One region of the Solibacillus sp. NPDC093137 genome, then DNA from elsewhere that is predicted to be linked to it. Evidence: riboswitches for the same ligand, from Rfam matches in the RefSeq annotation. Region 1 holds a riboswitch; the other holds the start of a gene.

The links. A riboswitch is a leader RNA that binds a small molecule or an ion and turns the genes downstream of it on or off. The one in region 1 is predicted to bind glycine.
Region 2: it holds a riboswitch for glycine, as region 1 does, so the genes downstream of both, ACQKN3_RS06325 (amino acid permease) here and gcvT (glycine cleavage system aminomethyltransferase GcvT) in region 1, are expected to answer to the same signal.

Annotation. Positions count from the first base shown of each region.
Region 1 is NZ_JBNNVH010000001.1:459,380-471,922, reverse strand. It holds gene ACQKN3_RS02315 (2OG-Fe(II) oxygenase) at 246-881, shown strand; gene ACQKN3_RS02310 (YqjF family protein) at 937-1,713, shown strand; gene ACQKN3_RS02305 (vitamin B12-dependent ribonucleotide reductase) at 1,780-4,347, opposite strand; gene ACQKN3_RS02300 (lipoate--protein ligase family protein) at 4,611-5,390, opposite strand; gene ACQKN3_RS02295 (rhodanese-like domain-containing protein) at 5,544-5,927, shown strand; gene gcvPB (aminomethyl-transferring glycine dehydrogenase subunit GcvPB) at 6,099-7,580, opposite strand; gene gcvPA (aminomethyl-transferring glycine dehydrogenase subunit GcvPA) at 7,573-8,919, opposite strand; gene gcvT (glycine cleavage system aminomethyltransferase GcvT) at 9,023-10,132, opposite strand; glycine riboswitch at 10,293-10,402, opposite strand; glycine riboswitch at 10,406-10,498, opposite strand; gene ACQKN3_RS02275 (shikimate kinase) at 10,625-11,137, opposite strand; gene comGF (competence type IV pilus minor pilin ComGF) at 11,447-11,902, opposite strand; gene ACQKN3_RS02265 (type II secretion system protein) at 11,899-12,192, opposite strand; gene ACQKN3_RS02260 (prepilin-type N-terminal cleavage/methylation domain-containing protein) at 12,101-12,543, opposite strand, start outside.
Region 2 is NZ_JBNNVH010000001.1:1,228,857-1,241,399, forward strand. It holds gene ACQKN3_RS06305 (helix-turn-helix domain-containing protein) at 1-516, shown strand, start outside; gene ACQKN3_RS06310 (MFS transporter) at 528-1,736, shown strand; gene ACQKN3_RS06315 (LysR family transcriptional regulator) at 1,870-2,799, shown strand; gene ACQKN3_RS06320 (cobalamin-independent methionine synthase II family protein) at 2,900-4,054, shown strand; gene ACQKN3_RS06325 (amino acid permease) at 4,153-5,490, opposite strand; glycine riboswitch at 5,745-5,824, opposite strand; gene ACQKN3_RS06330 (dehydrogenase) at 6,145-6,681, opposite strand; gene aspA (aspartate ammonia-lyase) at 6,903-8,321, shown strand; gene ACQKN3_RS06340 (DNA primase) at 8,371-8,673, opposite strand; gene ACQKN3_RS06345 (DUF771 domain-containing protein) at 8,690-9,361, opposite strand; gene ACQKN3_RS06350 (ATPase) at 9,345-9,773, opposite strand; gene pgeF (peptidoglycan editing factor PgeF) at 9,862-10,623, shown strand; gene ACQKN3_RS06360 (VOC family protein) at 10,722-11,117, opposite strand; gene ACQKN3_RS06365 (aldo/keto reductase) at 11,524-12,330, opposite strand.

The DNA.
Region 1 (12,543 bases):
TAGGTTATTTATGTAAATCCATAACTTTTTCTTATCCTCCTTAAATGCTAGTTGAATTCCCCAAATACTAGCACTTAGGAATCAGCCACCAATTTTTTTTATTATTAATCCATCACTTAAATACCATTAAATTCAATTAAATGGTATAATATGTATTGGAGTAGAAATACATTCTTAACCTACATAAAAGAGTTAGAGTAATGTTTTTGTACTAACTTTGAAGGAATTGCGGAAGGATATAACATATGACAACAGAAATTTCGATTTTATCTATTCAATCTGTTTATTCAATTGACAACCGTACGATAACAGGAGAAGTTCTTCATGAAGAGCCGCTCATTGTAAAGTTTTCGAATGTTTTAAGTGATGAAGAATGTCAGAATATAATCGATTGTGCTTCTTCGCGTTTGGAAAGATCCAAATTAGCAAAAAAAGAAGTAAGTCCGATTCGTACGAGCAGTGGTATGTTTTTTGAGGAAAATGAAAATCCGCTTATTTCAGAAATCGAAAAACGGATTAGCAGCCTGATGCATCTTCCAATCGAACATGCCGAGGGTCTACAAGTTTTACATTACGAACCCGGTCAGGAATTTAAGGCACACTTTGATTTTTTCGGTCCAAATCACCCTTCAAGCAGTAATAATCGCATTAGCACGTTAGTAGTCTACTTAAATAATGTTGAAGAAGGAGGCGTTACAACGTTTCCTAATCTGGGTATCCTAACTGTACCGGAGAGGGGTTCAGCGATTTACTTTGAATATTTCTACAACGATCAAAAATTAAATGAACTTACCCTACATAGCGGTGAGCCAGTAATACGAGGCGAGAAATGGGTTGCTACCCAATGGATGAGGAAAAAGCAAATCCGCGAACGTTTTTAATCCTTTTCAAAAGGATTTATATAAAATATGATAGATGTGAAGGAAGTGACGAACTATGGTGGAACTCCTATACATACAAGAGAACAAATGGGATGACAGTCATCGTCCTTGGCCGCTGCCTAATTTGCCTTGGGGGATGAAACAAACGTGGAGTGATTTATTATTCGCCCATTATCCGGTTAAATACGAGGTTTTGCGGAAGTTAGTTCCAAATGCGTTGGAACTGGATACGTACGACGGTGTGTGCTGGGTTGGGGTTGTTCCGTTTCGCATGTCTGGTGTGAGACTTCGGGGATTGCCCCCAGTTCCAGGTACCGACGAATTTCCGGAACTTAATGTGCGCACCTATGTAACGATTGACGGAAAACCGGGCGTATACTTTTTCAGTTTGGATGCGGATAATTGGCCGGCTGTAAAAGGGGCCAGGACATTTTTCCATTTACCGTATCATTACGCTAAGATGGATATTAAAAACTTTGGCGATACAGTATTGTTTGAAAGTAAAAGACGCGATCAATCAGACATAGTTTTCGCAGCCCGTTATAAACCCGTTTCTGAACCGTTCCTTGCGATAAAAGGGACCTTTGAGGAATGGATTACCGAGCGTTACTGTTTCTACACATTAAATACTTCAGGTGTCCCGGTACGCTGTGATATTTTGCACCACCCATGGATTTTACAGGAAGCAGAAGGTGAAATCACCCTTAATACAACTCTGTCCAAACAAGGGATTATTGTGGAAAACGATCAGCCGATTCTGCATTTTTCTAAAAAAATCGATGTTCGCGCATGGCCATTAGTAAGTCCTGCTACCGGCCGATTACATTTTTAAAAAGATAAGTCTTACTTTAAAAAGCAAAAACGCAACCCATATTATATGAGTTGCGTTTTCTTTATTTTATAAACCGCATTTCAGCTGTGCACCACAGTTTGTACATGTGTTGCAGCCACCCATTTCTTCTACCGTACCTTGACGGCAAACCGGGCATGTATTGCCAACTTCCGAACCAATTGTCACATCTGTATCTGTTAACGGCTTAATTGTATCCACTAACACTACTTGACGTTTCACTTGGTCTTCTGTTTGTTTTAATTCTTCAAACTCTAATTGCTCATCCGAATTGGCTTCTTCAGCTTTTAAAGTCAGTACTTGTGTATCACGAGATCCATCGACATACACGGTACCGCCTTTCGCACCGCCGCGGTATAAACGCTCGTACACTTTTTGTACTTGCTCTACTCCATAGCCTTTTGGTGCGTTTACTGTTTTTGAAATGGATGAATCAATCCAGTTTTGAATGATGCATTGAACATCTGCATGTGCTTCAGCAGAAAGCTCCATTGATGATTTGAACCAGTCCGGTAAATTATTTTCATCCACACCCGGGTTCGCATCTAAATACTCTTTTACAATTTCAGCTTTTACTTCAATAAACTTCCCAAGACGACCTGAACGGTAGTAAGTGAAGCTGAAGTAAGGTTCAAGCCCTGTTGCAACTCCGACCATTGTACCTGTAGATCCCGTAGGTGCAACCGTCAATAAATGCGAGTTACGAATACCGTTTGCCACAATATTTTCGCGAATATGCTGCGGCATTTTTTTCATGAAGCCTGTGTTAATGAATGCTTCACGTAAACGTGCTGTTTCAGCTTCTGTTTGTCCTTCAAGGAACGGGAAGCTGCCGCGCTCTGTTGCCAGTTCAACCGACTCTTCATACGCTGCAACCGCAATCGTTTTGAAGATTTCATCAACTAGTGTATTGCCCTCTTCAGAACCGTACTCTTTCTCACAGTAAATCAACAAATCGGCAAGACCCATTACACCAAGACCAACTCGGCGTTCACCTAGTGCCTGCTTTTTGTTTTCTTCCAGGAAGTACGGTGTTGCATCAATTACATTATCCTGCATACGTACGCCAACTTTTACCGTTTTGCGTAACGCATCAAAATCAACTGTTTTCGTTTCTTTGTTTGCAAACTTCGCCAAGTTAACAGCAGCCAAGTTACAAACAGAATATGGTGCGAGTGGTTGTTCTCCGCACGGATTTGTCGCAACAACTTTCTGACCGTACGCTTTTGCGTTTGTCATGTCGTTTGCGTTATCAATGAAGAAGATACCAGGTTCTGCCGCATATGTTGCGCAGACATTGATTAAATTCCAAAGTTCTTTTGCTTTGATTGTACGATACGTACGAACTGGATAACCAAGTTTCTCCCATTCGCGAACATCGCCAACTTCATGCCACTTTTCGTTGTAATCCAGCATTTGTGCCGGAGTATAGTTTTCTACATCCGGGAAGCGTAATTCGAAGTCCTGATCGTTTTCTACAGCATCCATAAACTCTTTCGTTAATGTAACCGAGATGTTCGCACCTGTCAGGAAATCCGGATTATGGACTGAATACGTTCCACCATCGCGTAGCTTCGTTTCAGCGTCACGAATAATCGCTTCGTTAAATCCGCCGAAACCTTCAATATTTTTATAGTTCACAATACCTTGATACATCGCATCTTCCTGCTGTGTTAAAGGCTTGAATTTTAATTTTTCTTTTGCTAGACGAATAATTGATTCATCTGCTGTATTCTCGATCAGATAACGCAGAATACGCGGATTTTGCATTTTGGAAATGATAAACTCCACAATATCCGGATGCCAATCGGCCAGCATAATCATTTGAGCGCCGCGTCTCGATCCACCTTGCTCAACAAGATGTGTCAGCTTGGCAATATCATCAAGCCAGCTTACTGATCCGCTAGATTTACCGTTTACACCGCGCGCCAATGTGTTACGCGGGCGAAGTGTCGAACCGTTCGTACCAACACCACCACCACGGCTCATAATTTCCATTACTTGCTTGCGGTGATCACTGATACCTTCACGGGAATCGGCTACAAATGGCATTACATAACAGTTGAAGAATGTTACTTCAGTTTCTGAACCTGCCCCGTAAATTACTCGTCCTGCAGGGATAAAGTTCATCGACACAAGCTCTTCGTAAAACTTTCCGAACCATTCTTTGCGCTTTTCTTCTGTTTTCTCAACTGAAGCTAAACCTGTTGCATTACGTTTTGCAATTTGCTCATAAAAAATTTCGAGCGGCTTTTCAATAATATCCAATGAGCGTTCAATAATACCCGTCTCTTGTTCTTCGCCTTCCAATACATGACGGTAATCTTCATCAATTTTAATAAGAGCGGTATTCTTTTCCGGATTAATCGAATGAATAATGCCAAGTCCACGTGCCGGGAATTTCGGATCTTGTTTCACTGTCAAAACAACAAAATCCCCTGTTTTTAATGTTTTCTTTTCCGTATCTTTAAAAGAATAACGGTCAATCATAACAAGACGTGATACACCTTTATGCGTAATATGCATGTCCGGTGTAATCGGGTGCACTTGAGGAAATTGCTCAATATCTTGATTTAACTGATTGACTTGGATGGATTGCTCTAAAACACTTGCCACCGCGTAAGCCCCCCTTTGGACGATTTAATAATTTTAAGTTTCCCTTCACGAATGTAAACTAAACACATTTTATACCATATATTGTGCTAATTTCTTAAATATCATTCTATATGTTGGGTTATATAATTACACTTAAAAAAGATTACAATAAATCTTTTTTTCAAACAAGGGGTTGATTTTTTTTTCTTTTTGTTAAATCCATCTATATCAACGTTTCGGGTATAAAAATTTTTTTACAAAAAATAAAAACACACGTTCGCAATCTATTTTTTGAAATTCCATTCATCTGTTAAATATTTATTTTCCATCAATTGTTCTACATATTGGGTTTGCTGCTCTGTTAATTCATAAGGAATTAGTTCTATATCCAAAGCTACTTCAAACCCTTTAGAAAACGCGTCAACACATTGCTCGATTGTAAATGGTGTGTCGACAAACTGATTCATCGCAACTGCTTTTTCTGGCAACTTTTTTCGCATTCTTTCTTTTGCTTCAGCTGTAGCAAAATTAAATACCGATAACAGCAGTTCTTCATTCAGATCAAGTAAAATAGCGCCATGCTGCAAAATTACACCTTTTTGACGTGTTTGCGCACTGCCGGCTACTTTTTTCCCTTCAACAACTAGCTCATACCAGCTTGGCGCATCAAAACATACCGCGCTTTTCGGTTTCTTCAGATCATCCAGTTGTTCCTTCGTCTCCGGCACACTAAAATAAGCATCCAGTCCTAAAAGGCGGAACCCTTGTAAAATTCCTTCGCTAATGACACGATATGCCTCTGTAACGGTTTCCGGCATATTTGGGTAGCTCTCTGTCACTATCACTGAATATGTAAGCTCCTGGTCATGTAAAACGGCACGTCCGCCTGTAGGTCTACGGATGAAACCTAAGTTTTGCTTTTTTACAGCTTCTAAATTAATATCTTTATGTACTTGCTGGAAATAACCGATTGATAATGTTGCAGGGTTCCACTCGTAAAAACGAATAACCGGCGGAATTTCCCCTTGGCTATGCCAATCAAGCAACGCTTCATCCAGTGCCATATTATAGGCTGGGCTGCATGGGCCCGAATTTATAAAATACCATTGTTTTTTCACAATTTCTCGCCTCCACTAATTCATTTTAACAAACTCGCTCGACTAACTCTAGTTCATCTCTTATAATAGATAGTACAGATAGAAAGGGGCAATATCGCAGTGACAATTTTATATACGATACTAGTAATTTTAGTAGTAATCGTTGCTTACGTAGTAATCAACTCTATGCGCTTAAAAAAATCCGTAACAAATTTAACACAGGAGCAATTTATTGAAGGCTACCGTAAAGCACAATTAATCGATTTACGCGAACCTAAAGAATTTGAAGCGGGACACATTTTAGGTGCTCGAAACATTCCGATGACGCAACTTAATACACGTCATAAAGAAATCCGTCCGGATCTGCCTGTATACCTTTACTGCCAAAACTCTGGTCGTAGTGCACGAGCAGCGTTGACATTAAAGAAAAAAGGCTATAGCCAACTGTTCCAATTACAAGGCGGTTTCAAAACTTGGACAGGCAAAGTTAAATCGAAAAACTAATTCTAAAAGTTCTCTACATTGTAGAGGGCTTTTTAATTTTCATTCACCGGCCCTACGAATCGAAATTGTCTGATTATCAGTAGTTTCTACCATTATATAGTCACACGTAAGAAGTCTAACTTTTCTCATAGAAAAAAGGTCAGAAAACAGCTCTGACCTTTTTGTCACAATTTATGAAATTGTTACTTCTTCTTTTTTTGTATAACGTAATACAGGTGTACGTGCAGCACGTGTTTCATCTAAGCGGCTGATTACCGTAGTATGTGGTGCTTCTTGTACGATCGATGGGTTATCGATTGTTTCTTGAGCAATTTGAATCATTGCATCACAGAATGCATCCAATGTTTCTTTTGATTCTGTTTCTGTTGGCTCGATCATAATACCCTCTTCCACGTTTAACGGGAAGTATACTGTTGGTGGATGGTAGCCAAAGTCAAGAAGGCGTTTTGCGATATCCAATGTACGAACACCTAATTTTTTCTGACGACGGCCTGATAGCACGAATTCATGCTTACAGTGACGGTCGTATGGTAAATCAAAGTGCTCTTCCAAGCGGCGCATCATATAGTTTGCATTTAATACAGCATATTCTGTTACAGCCTTTAAGCCATCTGGACCCATTGAACGGATATACGTATATGCACGGACATTAATGCCGAAGTTTCCGTAGTAAGGTTTCACACGACCGATTGATTGTGGACGGTTGTAATCGAAGTGGAATGTACCATCTTCTTTTTTCACTAATACTGGTTTAGGCAGGAATGGGATTAAATCTGCTTTTACCCCTACTGGACCTGAACCCGGACCACCGCCACCGTGTGGACCTGTAAATGTTTTGTGTAAGTTTAAGTGAACACAGTCAAAGCCCATGTCGCCAGGACGTGCTTTACTCATAACAGCGTTTAAGTTTGCGCCGTCATAATAAACTTTACCGCCGACACCGTGCACGATTTCAGCCATTTCTAAAATGTTTTCTTCAAATAAACCTAAAGTGTTCGGGTTTGTCAGCATAAGCGCTGCTGTATCAGGACCGACAACACGGCGTAAATCTTCCAGATCAACTAAGCCGTCTTCACCAGATCTGATTGTAATTGTTTCAAAACCTGCCACTGTAGCAGAAGCCGGGTTTGTACCGTGAGCTGAGTCCGGTACTATTACTTTGTTACGGTGACCTTCACCATTTGCCTCATGGAATGCACGGATCATCATTAATGCTGTCCATTCACCATGTGCGCCTGCTGCCGGTTGTAATGTTACTTCATCCATACCCGTAATTTCCTGAAGTGATGTCTGCAGATCATATAATAATTCCATTGCACCTTGTACTGTCGACTCATCCTGTAATGGGTGAACATGGGCAAAACCAGCGTAACGTGCAACTGTTTCATTGACTTTCGGATTGTACTTCATCGTACATGAACCAAGTGGATAGAACCCTGAATCCACACCATGGTTACGTTTTGAAAGTGCTGTATAGTGACGCATAATATCTAATTCTGCAACTTCCGGCAGTTCAGCCGCTTCTTGACGTACTAACTCTTTCGGCAGAAGTTCTTCTAAATCAAAATCAGGAACATCCAATGGCTCTAAGTTGTAGCCGACACGACCTGGTTTTGTAATTTCGAAAATGAGTGTTTGGTTTTCGTTATGCATTGTAAGCCCCCATTTCTGCAACTAATTGCTCGATTTCTTCTTTTGTACGGATTTCCGTAACAGCAATGAGTGCATGATTTTTTAATTCAGGATAAACACGACCTAAGTCAAAACCGCCGATAATGCCTTTTTCGATTAATGCTTTGTTTAGCTCTGTCACATTATGATTTGTCTTAACGACGATTTCGTTGAAGTGTGCGCCTTGATAAACAACTTCAAAACCAGCTGCTTCAAAGGCATTTTTAGCAAAGCGTGTCTTCACGATATTTTGTTTCGCCATTTCCTGCATACCTTGCTTTCCAAGAGCTGTCATTGCTACTGAAGAAGCAAGTGCAAGCAATGCCTGGTTAGAACAAATATTAGATGTCGCTTTGTCGCGACGGATGTGCTGCTCACGCGCTTGTAATGTTAATACATAACCACGGCGACCCTCTTGGTCTACTGTTTCCCCAACAAGACGGCCAGGTACTTTACGCATTAATTTATTCGTTACGGCGAAATAGCCACAGTGTGGACCACCGAACGCTTCAGCAATTCCGAATACTTGTGCATCCCCAACTGTAATATCTGCGCCTAATTTTCCTGGTGGTGTTAAAACGCCAAGAGCTAACGGGTTCGCAGATACGATAAACAATCCTTTTGCGTCATGTGTAATGTCTGCAAGCGGCTGCAGGTTTTCAACTTGACCAAAGAAGTTCGGATATTGAACGATTACGCCGGCTGTTTGGTCATCGATCAGGCCTTTTAGTGCTTCGATGTCTGTCACACCGTCTTTTGCAGGAATTGTAACGACTTCTATTGATTGTCCTGTAGCATACATTTTCACAACATCTTGATACTCCGGATGTACAGCTCCTGAAACAAGTAACTTTCCGCGACGTGTATGACCTGCAGCAAGCATACCTGCTTCTGCCAATGCCGTACCGCCATCATACATAGAAGAGTTTGCAATATCCATGCCTGTCAGTTCTGCGATCATCGTTTGGAACTCAAAAATCGCTTGAAGTTCACCTTGTGAAATTTCCGGCTGATATGGCGTGTATGCTGTATAGAACTCCGAACGTGAAATAACGTGATCAACAATTACCGGTTTATAGTGGTTGTATACACCTGCACCTAAAAACGATACATTGCTTGCTGTATCTTTATTTTTTGAAGCAAGTTGTGCCAGTTCCTTCATTAAAGCGGCTTCTGACTTGGCAGGTTTAATATTGTAGCTTCCTTGGAAGCGAACTTTCTCAGGAATATCCTCGAAAAGCTCATCAATTGTCGCAACCCCGATACGGTCTAACATTTCTTGTTTATCTTGTTCCGTCATTGGTAAATAACGATGTTTCATTGTTAACCCTCTTTTCAAAAGTTTTATCCCGTATTAACGGGTAGTAAGCTTGGTTCAACTACCAATCTAGGGGATGAAGACCCCCACTGATTGAAGTTTCATTTTATTTTGCACGCTTGTAAAATGGAGTTTCTACAACAACTGCTTTTGCTCTATTTTTTCGTACTTCAATTTCTAATTCAGTTCCAACTTCTGTGAATTTTGCGTCAATTAAAGCTAAGCCGATATTGCGCTTTGTCATTGGTGACTGAGTTCCTGTAGTTACAAAACCAATCTCTTCACCATCTTTAAATACTTTATAGCCATGGCGGGGAATACCTTTATCAATCATCTCGATGCCTACAGATTTACGTGTTAGGCCATTTTCTTTTTGGTCAATTAATGCTTGCTGACCGATAAATTGCGGATCCTTTGCCAATTTCACCGCAAAGCCAATTCCCGCTTCCAATGGTGAAATCTCTTTTGAAATCTCTTGGCCATATAATGGTAAGCAAGCTTCAAAGCGAAGTGTATCACGTGCTCCTAAACCGGCCGCTACTACACCTTTGTCTTTTCCTGCTTCCAAAATTTTGTTCCATAGATCGACAATCGCTGCTGGTGTCCCGTAAATTTCAAATCCGTCTTCACCTGTATAGCCAGAGCGAGAAACTAGAACCGAATGACCGCCTACATCCACATTGTCCTGGAATTTAAAATATTTAATTGCCGTTAAATCTGTTGCTGTTAATGTTTGCAGAACTTCCTGAGATAATGGTCCTTGCAATGCGATTTGAGCATAGTCATCTGACACATTTGTCACTTTGACATCCCCTTCGACATGCTGCTGTAACCATTCAAAGTCCTTTTCAATATTCGCTGCATTAACACATAGTAAATAACGGTTATCTTCCAAACGGTATGTCAGTAAATCGTCAACAACACCGCCATCTTCATAACATAGTGCACTGTATTGTGCGCCGCCAACTGCAATTTTAGAAATATCGTTGGAAAGCATCTTTTGTAGATAAACTAGTGCATTCGGACCTTCTACGATAATTTCCCCCATATGGGATACATCAAAAAGTCCTGCACGGTTACGAACCGCATCATGCTCCTCTTTAATCGAAGAAAATTGTACCGGTAATTCCCAGCCGCCAAAATCAACTGTTTTTCCACCATACTTTGCATATTCATCAAAAAGTGGTGTGCGCTTTAGCTTTAATTCATTTGTCATGTTCATTTCCTCCTTTAGTTATGTATGTTCATTTTGCTTTGTAAGGGGAAACAACATTACACCTATCAAAGTGTAAATCTATCTTTTTATTAGAATCATCAGAATATTAAAAGCCGATTTCTCCACAAAAAAAGACAGACGAATCCCCTTTACCGAGATTCTCTGTCCTTGCACCTGAAAGTTACACCCAAATTTGATCCACTATCACAATTTAGGCTTTCCCCGTTGGTGGCTGTTCGCAACAATAGCTGATTACAGCACTCTCCAGAGTTGCGTCCAATACGAGTCTTTTTGCCTGAGAGATTCATAGCATAGCTATTTGCTCCTTCGGCGACGTGACATCACGTTCTCTCCCCGTACCATCATCCGCGTTAGATTATTTACTTCATGTTATTGCTCTTCTTAGCAATATCCTAACATTGAATATAATGCAAACGCAATCTTTTTTTAATTTTATTCAAAATACGAACATTAAGTGCAATTATCCAGTGATCATTCGCCTTTAAGACGTTTCACTTGAAAGCCGATGTACTCAACAATTTGTCTTAACGTTCTCCCGGCTGTCAGTACTTGTATATGGCCAGCTAGTCGATAATTCTTTCTGCGTTGGTGATACAGATTTTCCAATTCTTGCTCCGTTGATGATTGAACAATGGGACGGTTTTTGTCATTCCGAATACGCATATAAATATCTTCAAATTTTGCATCAAGAAAAAATACAAGCCCTGTCTGGCGCATAATTCTCCTGTTTTCTTCATTTACGGCTACCCCACCGCCTGTAGCGATAATGCATGCTTCATCACGAAAGTTCTTTAAAAATTCCGTCTCGATTTTTCGGAAGTGTGCTTCGCCGTATTTCTCGAAAATTTCAGGAATTGTCATACCCTGTTGTCGTACAATTTCATGATCCATATCGTAATACGGCATTTTCAAGAAAAAACTTAAACGTCTTCCAATCGCACTTTTTCCGCACCCCATAAATCCTACTAAATAAATTTTACGCATGCTGTTCACCTTCTTCTATTACGGACTACTTAATCAATTACGCCTCTACCTATTCTTTCGTTTCTATTTTGCTACTTAAACAGAAATATTTTTAGGTCAAACAAAATCGCATTATGCGACATTTTTTCGACTTTGCAAAAAGAAGTCGAACTTTAAGGTAAATTTAGTATATTTATCGTAGCACGAACGTAAATAGATTCCAATGAATTATATACTTTTATTTGCGCAAAATATGCATTTGTAAAGAAAACAGCAGCTCCGGAAACTATGAACAATAAAAATACAGCCAGCAAAAATAATGCACCCTTCTCATTTTGGAGGCAATGGTAACACGAGGTCTCTTTCTCGCTTTGTTCCATTTTTCATCACTACCCTCATATTCACATCATTTTCATCCACCGCCAACTCCCATTTCTCAACAAAAGGCAGCATAATTTCATTTCCCCCTTTATTCGACCTTTTACGCAAATGCTGTTCTGATTTATCAAAAACAAACAAACGCTCCTCGGGGTCATTTGATATTTCCAGTTGCAGCATACCAGAGCTGAGCACCATCCCAGATGCTGAATTCATATTGTATTGATGAAGATCATAAACGAACAATTCCCAGTTCACCTCATCTTTCATCGTCTCAAGCTGTTGAAGATCCCGAACCCATATAAGGATAAGCAGGCTTATTGCGGTAAAAAGTACAAATACGGTTAACTGAAACAAGCTTTCCAGTAGTGTAAAACCCCGCTCATTAAATATTTGCCACAATTTCATATACACAGTTCCTCTTCTTTTTCATTGTTGTCATAATGGACACATACTTGGTACCCATCGTAATTCCATTGAAACTGAACCCCGTCAATGTGTTGAACTCCGGCGGATTGTCCAAATCTTTTATATTTCAGCGCTCCTATAAAAGCTACTTCTGCAGCATGAGCTTGTACTTTTTGTATAGCTATTTGCTGTTGCATATTAAATGTGAGCGGAATGATTGTCGACGAAAGGAAAAATAAGATGACGACTGCTAACAGTGTTTCTACAAGAGTTAGTCCTTCCTGGCTCATTAAAAACCTCCTTTTCCAAAATCCTGGCTTTGCCGATATTCACAGAGTATTGATGGCTTGTATTCTCAAAATGATACGTTAGCCGTCCAAAGGCCTGGACATTTCCTCTCGTATTAAATAACAGCCGGTTATGCGGAGTGGATAAATACATGTCAATTGGCCGCGCTATTCGCTGGTCGTAAATAATATTAGAAGTAGTCCAATCCATTACTTGTATTCGGTGACAGTTAATAATTTCAAAGCTATGGGACGTTCCGGTCTCAATGGATAACAATTGTGTCATGCGTATTAACATCTCATTTTGATTCATTACCTGTTTTTCTGTATAATCCATTAACGGCTTTTGTGAAA
Region 2 (12,543 bases), 770 kb from region 1:
GAGTTTGAAGCAGGGCTCAACCTACTTGCGAATGTCTCTTCAATTCAAACACCGATGCAGTGGAGCTCACTGCATAACAATATCGCGTATTGTTACGAATGCCAGGAAAACTTTACGGAAGCGTCCAAACATTATCAATTGGCAAATAACTATGATGAAGACCTGCATTCAGCAATTAATTGGATGCGCACATGCTTTGCGCAAAAGGATTTTAAACAGTTGAATACACTGTTAATACGCTATGAAGAACAGCAATTTACTGTACCCCATCATATTTATCAGCGCAGACTACTAGCGTATGCGGTTGAAACTGAATTTACGATTCGCGGATTAAAATTACTGGAGGATGAAGCTTTTCCGCATTTCAACGAACAGCAGTATTATTCACTGATTCTGTTCTATGCGCCATTATGGGCACAGTTTTACGAGCAGCTCCATGCCTATAAACAGGCGAGCAATTGCTTTAGGCTGGCACTGTATGCAAGTGAAAAAATACGGCAGCGAATGAGCAGCTAAGGGGTGATGATTTGGAGTTAAGAAAAGAGTATTTTTATTTGTGGTTCGGGTTTGGCGCATCCAAACTGGGCAGTTGGATTTACTTGATCGCGCTCAATCTTTCGGTCTGGCATTTGACCGAGTCACCGGCAGCTGTCGCGGGCATCTATATTATTGGTCCGATTGCCCGCATTTTGTGCAGTTTTTTTGCCGGCTCCATCGTAGACAGAACCAATAAAAGAATCATCTTGATTATTTGTGATGTTTTCCGCGCAAGTATCGTTTGTTTGATGCCGCTGCTTTCGGAAATTTGGCTCATTTACGGTTTGATCTTTTTGGCGAATATCGCGGTCTGTTTTGCCAATCCGAGCAGTACATTTATGATTACAAAACTTGTTTCACCAAATGATCGCTTGCGTTTTAATGCCATCAACAGCATGCTCGGTTCAGGGAGCTTTATGATCGGCCCTGCTTTAGGTGGTGCCATTATCGCCATGAGCAGTACCGCGACTGCGATGTGGGTGAATGGGTTTATGCTTTTGTTTAGCGCATTCATGATGTATTTGCTGCCGAATCAAGAAATCAAGTCGTCCACTCAATCAACTGTACTAACACTTGCTGTTATCCGAGATGATTTTATTACTGTATGGAAATTTATCTCGCAACGGAAAACGCTCCTGCAATTTTTCGTCTTATATTCAACAGCATTGATGATTTGCTTTTCACTTGATTCCCAGGAAATGTCCTTTTTGAAAGATTTCCATGAAGTGACGGATTCGGTTTATGGCATCATTGTAGGAATCACAGGAATCGGTGCCATTGTCGGTGGCTATTTGGCAGCCCGCTTCGTGAAGAAGCTGTCACTCGTTTCATACATCGGCCTCGGGTTTACATGTACGTTACTTTCTTACTTTATATTTTACTTTTCACCTTATTTAATGATTGCGGTCGCTGCCTTTATTTTGCTCGGATTGTTTATGGCGTTCAGCAATGCGGGCTACGCGACATTTTACCAGCAGACAATCCCGACTGAATTGATGGGACGGTTCGGCAGTTCACTTGGACTGATTGAAAGTGTGATGCAGATCACTCTAACCTTGATTATCGGATTTTTGGCGGAAATCTACACGATTCAACTGACAACAAGTATCTTCGCCCTAATCGGTGTTGTCATCGCATGTATCGTCTATTTCCATCTGTTAAACAACAAACCATTGTTTTCAAAAGAGGAGCTAACATAATAATAGTTGAGATTTCCTCTTCAAAGGCTATCGTGATTTCCGATTACGATAGCTTTTATGTTTATGGAATTCTTTTTGCAGATCCAGTGGACTATTTGCTACACTACTTCTAGAAGAAAGAAAGGGATTTATTATGACATTACAACAACTTAAATATGTAATTGAAGTAGCAAAAAACCAGTCAATTAGTAAAGCAGCCCAAAACTTATTCATTAGCCAGCCTAGCCTTTCGAACGCATTAAAAGAGCTTGAACAAGAGTTAGGCATTACTATTTTTTTACGGACAAGTAAAGGGATAACTATTACCGCTGAAGGAACAGAATTTTTGGGCTATGCGCGGCAAGTTGTCGAGCAAGCTGAACTTTTGGAAAACCGGTATGCAAACGTTCAGCCATCACAACAGCATTTTTCCGTTTCTTCACAACACTATGCCTTCGTTGTGAGTGCATTTGTACGTCTCTTTGAAAATTATGATCGCGATGAATATGAATTTACGCTTCGTGAAACAAGAACGTATGAGATTATAGAAAATGTAAAGAATTTACAAAGCGAAATAGGAATTTTATACTTAAACAATTTTAACGAAAAGGTCATTCGGAAATTTTTAAGGGAAGCCAATTTAGAGTTCTATCCATTATTTGAAGCGAAGCCACATGTATTTATCCATATAGGACACCCGCTTGCACATCAAAAATCCGTTACGTTGGAGGATTTACATGCCTATCCATGCTTATCTTTTGAACAGGGCGAATTTAATTCCTTTTATTTTTCAGAGGAAATATTGAGCACCATTTCACGCCCTAAAAATATTAAGGTTAGTGACCGTGCAACACTTTTCAATTTATTGATTGGGCTTAATGGCTATACCATTTCAACAGGAGTCATTAGTCAGGAATTGAATAAAAATATTTGCTCTCTCCCTCTGGAAGTCGATGAGACGATGACAGTCGGGTATATCGTCCATAAACATGTGACTACTAGTAAACTCGCTGCAATCTATATTAATTATTTAAAAGAAACGATCAAAGATGAACTAAAAATATCTTCTCGCTATAGTTTTTAACTATACCGATTGATATTTTTTACGTGTTTCAAATATCCCACTCCACGATGGTATGATAAATCCAACTTAAAAAAGTTGAATTACCAAGGAGGAAATGAACATGTGTGAAAAATTTCAAATTGTAGGCAGTCTATTAAGAAAAAATGAATTATTAACGTATAAAAAACAAATTGAACAACGTGATGATATTACATACCCTTTTTATAAAGATTTTGAAGGCTACGAACAAGTTGAACTCGCTTCTATTCAAGAAGTTGTAAAAAAAGAAATCGAAAATAACATTACGGTTGTGACAGATGGCGAGCATTCGAAATCATTATGGCATTTAGATTTTGCCTGGGGTATTGAAGGATTCGATCGCTATATTGCAGATCATGGTTATTTCTTCAAAGATTTCGATGGAAACTCTCACTATGAAACACGCAAAGACATCGGTTTACGCATTACGGGGGAACTAAGCGGGAAAAACCATCATTTTATCGAAATCTACAAAAAACTGAAAAAAAGTGCTGGCGATCACCAAACAAAACTATGTATCCCGTCACCTTCCCATATTTTAGGTGAGTTATCTTTTTCGGATAATTTCGGACCAGCTGCATTTTATAAAACAAAACATGAATTAAAACAAGCGTTAGCAATAGCTTATACAGAGTTTGTGGAAGAGTTTGCAGCAGCTGGTGGTGAAATTTTACAATTTGATGATTGCTTATGGCAACTTTTTGCTGACGACAATCCGAATTCACCATTTACTGGCGAACAAATTAATCAAGAAGAAGTTCAAGCGTTAGCAACTGAATTTATTGGGATAAATAATCAAATTATTGAAGTGGGCCATCGTTTAGGCTTGAAAATGTGGACACATAATTGCCGAGGTAACTACGACTCACGTAATATGGGTGGTGGTTCTTACATTAAAATTGCTAACCTCTTCTTAAAGCAACTAAATTATGACCGCTTCTTCTTAGAGTGGGATGATGACCGTGCTGGTTCAATTGAAGCACTGGCTGTCTTCAAAGATAAACCAAATGTAGAAATTGTATTAGGATTATTATCTTCTAAAACGAATACTTTAGATAATGAAGATCGTATTATTAAAATGCTTGATGAAGCGTCTAAAATTATCGACAAAGACCGTTTGTTCATTTCACACCAATGCGGTTTCGCTTCCTGCGATGGCGGCAATGAACTTACAGAAGCTGAACAATGGGCAAAAATTCAGCAAGGACAGCAACTTGCTCTGCAGTACTGGAGTTAAATATAAACATATAATTTTCAATATGAAAAACACGCAAATTCTCGGTATCTTTGAATTTGCGTGTTTTCCGTTTTTTATAACATGTTGGATTTGCCTAATTATCTTTTACGAACCTTATAAAGAACAAACAGCAGTATAAACCATAACGGTGTTAACAGCAGTGAAGTTCTCGTAGACTCGGAAATGGCCATAATGATTAGTAAAAACAAGAAGAAGGCCAATATTAAATAGTTGATAAATGGTGTTAAAGGTGCTTTGAAAATTGAAGATCTATGTAATTCCGGATGACGCTTTTTGTAAATAATATGCGAAATCAGAATAATGCTCCAAACCCAAATAAAACAAATTGCACTAATTGTTGTCACGATACTAAATGCATCGTCCGGCATGAAATAGCTAAGCAATGCACCAATCGATACTACAACCGCAGAAAATAACAGACCATTTTGCGGCACTGCATTTTTGTTTAATTTACCGTAAGCTTTTGGTGCTTGTTTATTACTACTTAAACTGAACAGCATACGACTCGTTGAGAACATTCCGCTATTTCCTGCAGAAGCAGCTGATGTCAGCACAACAAAGTTAATCAAACCTGCTGCAATCGGAATACCTACCAATGCGAAAACCTGAACGAATGGTGAGCTTGACGCGCTTAGTGTATCCCAAGGGTTGATTGTTAAAATTACGAATAATGCTCCTACATAAAACAGCAGAATACGAACGGGAATTTTATTAATTGCAGATGGGATATTCTTTTGCGGGTTTGCCGTTTCAGCAGCTGCTACCCCTACTAATTCAACACCAACGAATGCAAAGACAACCATTTGGAACGCCATTAAAAATCCAAATGCCCCATTCGGGAATAATCCGCCATGCTCCCATAAATTTGATACAGCAACCTTGCCTGTATCTGTTTCAAAGCCAATAATCAGCAATACAATACCTATTGCGATCAACGCAACAATTGTGATGATCTTAATTAACGCAAACCAAAACTCCAGCTCTCCGAACAGTTTGACCGTCAATAAATTCAAAATAAGTAAAACTACTAAACATGCGATAGCCGGTACCCATTGCGGGATATCAAACCAGTACTGCGTGTACATGCCGACAGCGATAATATCCGCCATTGCCGTCATAATCCAGCAAAACCAATATGTCCAGCCTGTAATATAGCCTGCCCAGTCCCCTAAGTATTCAGTAGCGAACTCAGTAAAAGATGCATAGCCGCCTTTTGATAAAAGCAATTCGCCAAGTGCACGCATGACGAAAAATAGTGCGGTTCCAACGATTAAGTATGCAAAGATAATAGAAGGTCCTGCAAGTGAGATCGCTTTACCTGACCCTAAAAACAACCCCGTTCCGATCGTTCCTCCAATCGCAATTAACTGAACGTGGCGATTTTTCAGATCGCGCTTTAATTCTTGTTGTTCCAAAACGATTCCTCCAAAGGATAAGTATTTTGTCTGTTTACACAGCGCAAAATAATAAGTACTTCATCGCGGTCCATCAAGTAAATTTTTCTGGAATAAAAACAGGGACTGATAATATGCCAGTCCCTGTGTCTAAGAATAATCGATTTCGCCTCTGCAAAATCGCGCCCAGATTTAAAAAAATCTGTGACATCTATCGAGGGCTTTTCATTAAACAATGGATGTTCATACACCCTATGTTAAAGAAAAGCGTCTCTCATTACTCTTCTGTCCTTTTGCCTGAGATTGTGAACCCTTCGGCGACGCGGATTATCGCGCTCTCTCCAGAAACTGCTCCCGTCAGTAGTTTTATCCACGACGATCAACGCTTGATATGTATGCAATTAGTTGCCTATAGGTCCCTGGCATCTTCCAGTTTCCTATAGTTCGCGTTCAATACTATTATTGTACGATAATCATACTACCAATTTTTTGACCGTCTTACAATGGACAATCGGAGTCGTTTATTATGTAAATAGCAATTTAACCTTATTCCCAACATAATGTTTTCTTCTTGCAGAAAATTCATGACCAAAAAAATATTACACCGAAAATTCGATATTTTCAGTGTAATATTCATATAGAGGAATTGGTAGCCCCTCGTATTACTGTATTCGTTTACTGCAATTTTTCCTGAACCGTTGAATCTTCTTCATATGTTGTTCGATTGATATCAATCAGCTTTCCTTTTGAGGTGTTAGTCTTTTTCATTTTGACAACATACGTATTGTCCAATGCAATTTCTGTGCAGACGATGTCTTTCTCGCTGCGAATATCTTCCGGATAGTTTAAGGTAATGACTAAAAGATCCTCATCTTTTTCGATTTTCTCAATTTCCCTTCCACAGCCATCCGAATATCCTGTGACAAACAGCACTTCCTCTGTTTCAAAATCGACAGATGGAACCGACTCAAAACCAAAAATATCGGCCCAAGTAGTATAAAGCTTTTCCTCCTGCACGATTGAAATACTCGTACCGACCTCAGGAGGTATCGAATCTAAATGAAACAGTAATTCATATTCTACTTTATTTTCATTATTTTCTTCCTGCACAGGTTCAGTTGAATCGGTTGATGTTTCGTTTTCTTTCGTATTACATGCTGCAAGGAGCAAGATCATTCCCACGACCAACATATAACTTAACCATTTCTTCATCGACAATCACCTCATCCCTTTATCCCTTTCCTAATTAGTCGTATAGAAAATCAAAAAGTTACGAAATTTCACTCATTATATTTGTTAATATTGGTTAATTTAAGCTTACGTGAGAACGTTAAATAAACTAATAATTCAGCAAGTAAGCTTTTATTATTATATGGCGTATAATGTAGTTGTTTATCCAACTATTACACCATTCTCTTGGAGGGTTTGTACAAATGAGTACACGTATTGAAAAAGACTTTTTAGGCACATTAGAAATTCCAAAGGACGTTTATTACGGCGTTCAAACAACTCGTGCATTAGAAAATTTCCCGATTACTAAAATGACAATGCACCCTGAATTAATTCGTGCATTTGCCATCGTAAAGAAAAGTTCGGCACTTGCAAATGCCGCTATCGGCAAATTGGATCCAGTAATTGCCAATGCAATTGCACAAGCATCAGATGACATTATTTCAGGACTATTACATGACCAGTTCGTTGTAGATCCAATTCAGGGCGGAGCAGGCACTTCAATGAACATGAATGCCAATGAAGTAATTGCAAACCGCGCACTGGAAATTTTAGGGGAAGAAAAAGGTACTTATTCAATCATTAGTCCTAACAGCCATGTCAATATGGCGCAGTCAACAAATGATGCATTCCCATCGGCTATTCATATTGCAACAGTTTCTACGTTAAATAATTTAATTATGGCGATGGAAATGATGCGTGATAGCTTTATCAGAAAATCAGTAGAATTCGATTCAATCGTTAAAATGGGTCGTACGCATTTACAAGATGCTGTACCTGTTCGTTTGGGCCAGGAATTCGGTGCCTACGCTGCCGTTGTTTCTCGTGATATTAACCGAATCAAAAAAGCGCAGCAAACAATGCTGCAAATCAATATCGGTGCGACTGCGATCGGTACAGGCCTGAATGCAGACCCTGAATATATGAAATTGGCAGTAGAAAACATCGCGGTTTACAGTGGCTTCCCATTCATAAAAGTGGACAATTTAATCGACGGTACACAAAATACCGATACGTATGCGGAAGTTTCATCAATGTTAAAAATTGCAATGATGAATATGTCTAAAATCTGTAATGACTTACGCTTAATGGCATCAGGTCCAAAAGCAGGATTTGCAGAAATTCGCTTACCTGAACGCCAACCAGGTTCTTCAATTATGCCAGGTAAAGTAAATCCGGTTATGCCAGAAGTCATTAACCAAATTGCTTTCCAAGTTATCGGTAACGATGTAACAATCTCACTTGCTTCAGAGGCAGGACAATTTGAGCTGAATGTAATGGAACCAGTTTTAGTATTTAATCTGCTACAGTCGATTGAAATTATGACAAACGGCTTCACAGTATTTACAAAATACTGCCTGGATCATATCGAAGCAAATGAAGCACGCCTGCATGATTTTGTTGAACGTTCAATCGGTGTAATTACAGCACTTGCCCCACATTTAGGCTATGAACGTTCAAGTCAAATTGCACGTGAAGCTCTGCATAGCGGCAAATCTGTACGCGAACTTTGCTTAATGTACAACTATTTCACGCTTGAGCAGCTGGATATTATTTTAAATCCATTCGAATTAACGCAACCAGGTATTGCTGGTGAACGAGCATTTGAAAAACAACAATAAAATTTAACATGAAAGCTCCGCCGAGATATTCCCGGCGGAGCTTTTTTCTTTAAGTATAGAGCACTTCTTTTGCAAGTGAAATCGCACGCTTGCTGACTTCCAATTTGTCGCCGTCCGCATTAAGCTTCACGACACCATTTGGTTCATCAAAAATGGATTTCAGCTGTGCTTTCGGTTTGACCCCAACCATTATTGGTCCTTTTTCGGCCTCATCCGTTCGCAGTTTTTCCTGCTCTCGTGCGACTCCTTGTTCTTCTCCGATTTTCGGGAAGGCTATTGTTTGTTGCTGTAAATTTCGGGGACGTGTCTGATTATTTAAACTTGAACTCCCTGTACCAACAGAACGAATCATAAAGATCCCCCTTCATCTATTTTTTCTTACTTTTTCGTATATCTATATCCGCGTATATTTCGACATCCTGAAGTGCCTGATTAGCAAGCTGATCCGCTTCTCCGTTTAGTTTGCGGTCAATATATTGATATTCCGGTCGAATGCCAAGCTTCTTGAGCTTCGCATCGATTTTATCCGCCCACGTTGTCAGAACGCTATCAGTTACTGCCCATTCGCCGTTCATTTCATTAATGACGACTTGCGAATCGCCGTAAATCTTTATTTTTTGATGATGGACACCCATTTCCTCAAGCTGTTCGACCGCAAGATTCAATGCCGCATACTCCGCTTCATTGTTTGATGTTAAATACTCCGCCAGCTGATTCGTCCGCAAGCGATAGTTTTTCCCATTCTGTTTATAATAGACGACAATCCCTAAACCGGCCAGCTTTTCTTCTCTATTAAATCCGCCATCGAAATACAATTCCACTTCGGTAGGTTCTGTTTCAAGAGATTTCAAATATTTTTTCAGCTCTTTTAATGTCCATGTACTGTCATGTTCATCTGTCATCACAATATTTTTTGTGCGACCCGTATTTTCCATATCCAGCACGAGCGTGTAGGCATGCGCTGCAGGAATTGCCTCACTTCGCCATGTGATTTCCTGCTTTGACTTAGTAATGTATTGCCATTCAATCGTCAATTCCAATCGGCTCTCCCCTTCCATTTGTCGTCTGCTTCAAATCTTCTTTATAAAACCAGTTAATACACAATGTACTAACCATTATGCCAACTATAAACGGTGGTGATACAAAAAATAAAAAATACGCGCTGCCGATCGGTGCTTTCATAAAGTATCCGAATACGATTGGCTGCAGAATACAAAAAATAAAGCTTGTTAAGTAAAGTGCCCGTTTGCTGTAATTTTTACGCATGAAGTACAGCACATAATACCAGGGAATCACGACAAAAAAATAAATCGGTAAAACATAAAAAGTAAAGGCCGCGGCAGTTCCGAATGTAATCATTTGATTCACATAAGGCAATGAAAATGCGATAAAGGCAATGACCGCCATGACATAAGGTAAAAGACCCGTTAAAATGATTTGCCAACTCTTCATCACATACCCCCTATTTTTCATCATTATACCAAACACCATTTGCCTATACAAAATTCGCTTTTGCGGGTATAGTACAGGGGGTGATAAAATGAAAATAAAATTTTATGAAAATAATGAAAAACATGTACTGGGCATTACATTGAAGGATTCAGCCTTTGCCGAGGACAATAATATGGCACTCCATGTTTGCAAAAACGAAGCTGCTATTATCAAAAACCGCCAACAGCTTGCCTCACTGCTGCAAACGGATTTATCTAAGTTTGTATGTGCCAATCAAACACATAGTGCAAACTTCTTCCGTGTGGAAAAATCTGAAATCGGTAAAGGAGCAACCGACAACGCAACTGCAGTTCCCGATACCGACGCACTGTATACGTATGAACCGAACGTCGTGATCTCAAGCTTTACCGCAGATTGTGTACCGGTCTTATTTTATAATGAAAAAACAAATGTCATCGGGGCTGTTCATTCCGGGTGGCAAGGGACGATTAAAGAAATTACATTGAAGTTACTGCAGTATTTACAACAACAAGAAAATTGCGATTTACGTGATTTGAAAGTAATGATCGGCCCTGCAATCAGTCAGGAAAAATTTGAAGTAGATGCCGATGTACAGGAAAAATTCAAAGCACTCGGCTATGCGGACGAATTTATGTACTGGAATGAAGAAACGGGCAAATTTCATATCGACAACCAGTTAACAGTGAAAAAGCAGTGCATGCTTGCAGGTGTGCCTGATGAAAATATTACGATTGACCGTATGTGCACATTTATGGACGATGATGGATTCTCCCACCGCCAAGACCGCTCAACAGGCAGACATTTGAGCTTTATTATGCGGAAGGAATAGGTTCTTTTGTATAGAATATGTGTAACGGAACACCTACAATTCATTAGGTGTTCCATTTTTAATTTCATATAGAAGAAAAAACATTTAAACAGGCAAGGTCATGGTGCTACCAACTCAACCTTAATTCTATCTGGATCTTCAAAAAATACCGCGTAATAATCTTCCCCTCCCGCATAGGGATGTTTATCAGTATAAAGGATCTTAACACCCTTCCTTTCTAACATTCTTGTCATATCATCTACTTGTTGACGGGAGCTTGCATGGAAGGCCAAATGGTTTAGACCAACTCTACATCTATGATAAGGTACATCCATATACCGTTCTTCTGCTTGCACAAAAACGATATAGGTCTCTCCGATTTTCCAACTATGTCCGCTTTCCCACGATTGAAAAGATTCATATCCCAATTCTTCTAAAAACCAACCCCAAAAGTTGATGGAACTTTTTAAATCAGAAACATATAGTTCAATATGATGTATAAGCCCTTTTGACAATGGATGACTTCCTTTCTATCTACCAAATAATCTGTAATCTATAAATATTATGCTTTCACCCTTGAATCCTATATTCCCCTGTGGAAGCATTAAAGCCCACCGCTTTCATTTCTGTCTGCTCACTATTCCAACCTATTACTAACATTAAACTGATATTTCTCACTTTGTCTTTAATAAGCATAAAATTATAATCTTTCGCTCAATAATGGGGAATCATGTTCCTGGCTTATTATTGGGATTTGTTTTGCTATTTTTGCCGAAAAGGGCTCTGGAGGAATGGGCGTGATGGTCATATTGTTTATTGCAATGTTTTTCATTGGTGCTTTTATTTTGATAAGTGGCCTGTTAACAAAGGCAGATATTAAACAAGCGTCTCCAAAATAGGAGACGCCCAGTTAGTTACCAACTATAGGTTTTCAATTTTTTCTACATCCGCCGCAGTCAGTTCGAAATCGAAAAGATCCAGATTAGCTGCTTGGTTTTCACGGTTGTGTGATTTCGGGATGACGACCACACCGCGCTCGATTTGGTATTTCAATAAAACTTGAGCACCAGATTTCCCATACGCTTTACCGATCTCATCCAACACTTCATTTTGATGTTCTTCCGTTTTCATCGGACCCCACGCTACAGGTGTAATCCCCTCTTCTTGTAATGTATCAAGAAGTTCTTTGTTCTTTTCTTTTAAATTAATTTGAATTTGATTAACGGCCGGCTTCACTTTCGCGAATTCTTTCAATTCATCCAGATGATTTTTCTTAAAGTTCGAAACGCCGATTGCTTTAAGTTTGCCCGCCTCATAATATTCTTCAAAAATTTCCCAAGTATTTCTTAGCTGCTCTTTGTCTTCGATCGGAGCATGAATCAAAAGCAGGTCCAAATAGTCTGTTTTAAAATTTTTTAGACTATTATCGATTGCTGCTCTTGTCGATTCCTTTGAAGAAACATATTCTTCTCTTGCAGGAACTTTTGTCGTAATGAACAACTCTTCTCGAGGCACTGTGCTTTCTGCTAAAATTCCCCCGACAATTGCTTCGTTTCGATAACTAATAGCTGCATCTATTGAGCGATATCCCAGCTCAAGTGCTGATACAAGTTCAGGAATTTCATTTGTTAATTCACCGTTATAGTCATTATTTTGTTTACCATACGTATTTGTACCAGTACCAACGATCGGCATTTTTACTCCATTATTAAGCGTGATATATTCCATAGTTTAGGCACTCCCATTGTATCTCTATTTATTTACTAAATATATTATAACAAAGTATGGAATTTTCAGAAATTAATAAGTACGAAAAGATTAAAGATTTGCCCCAATACCTTTATAACTCGGGTTTTCCTTCGTAAGGACATGTTATAGATAGGACTGTTGATTTAACCGAGTTTGTAATACTGCTATCCCCTCTACTATATTCAGTTGTTT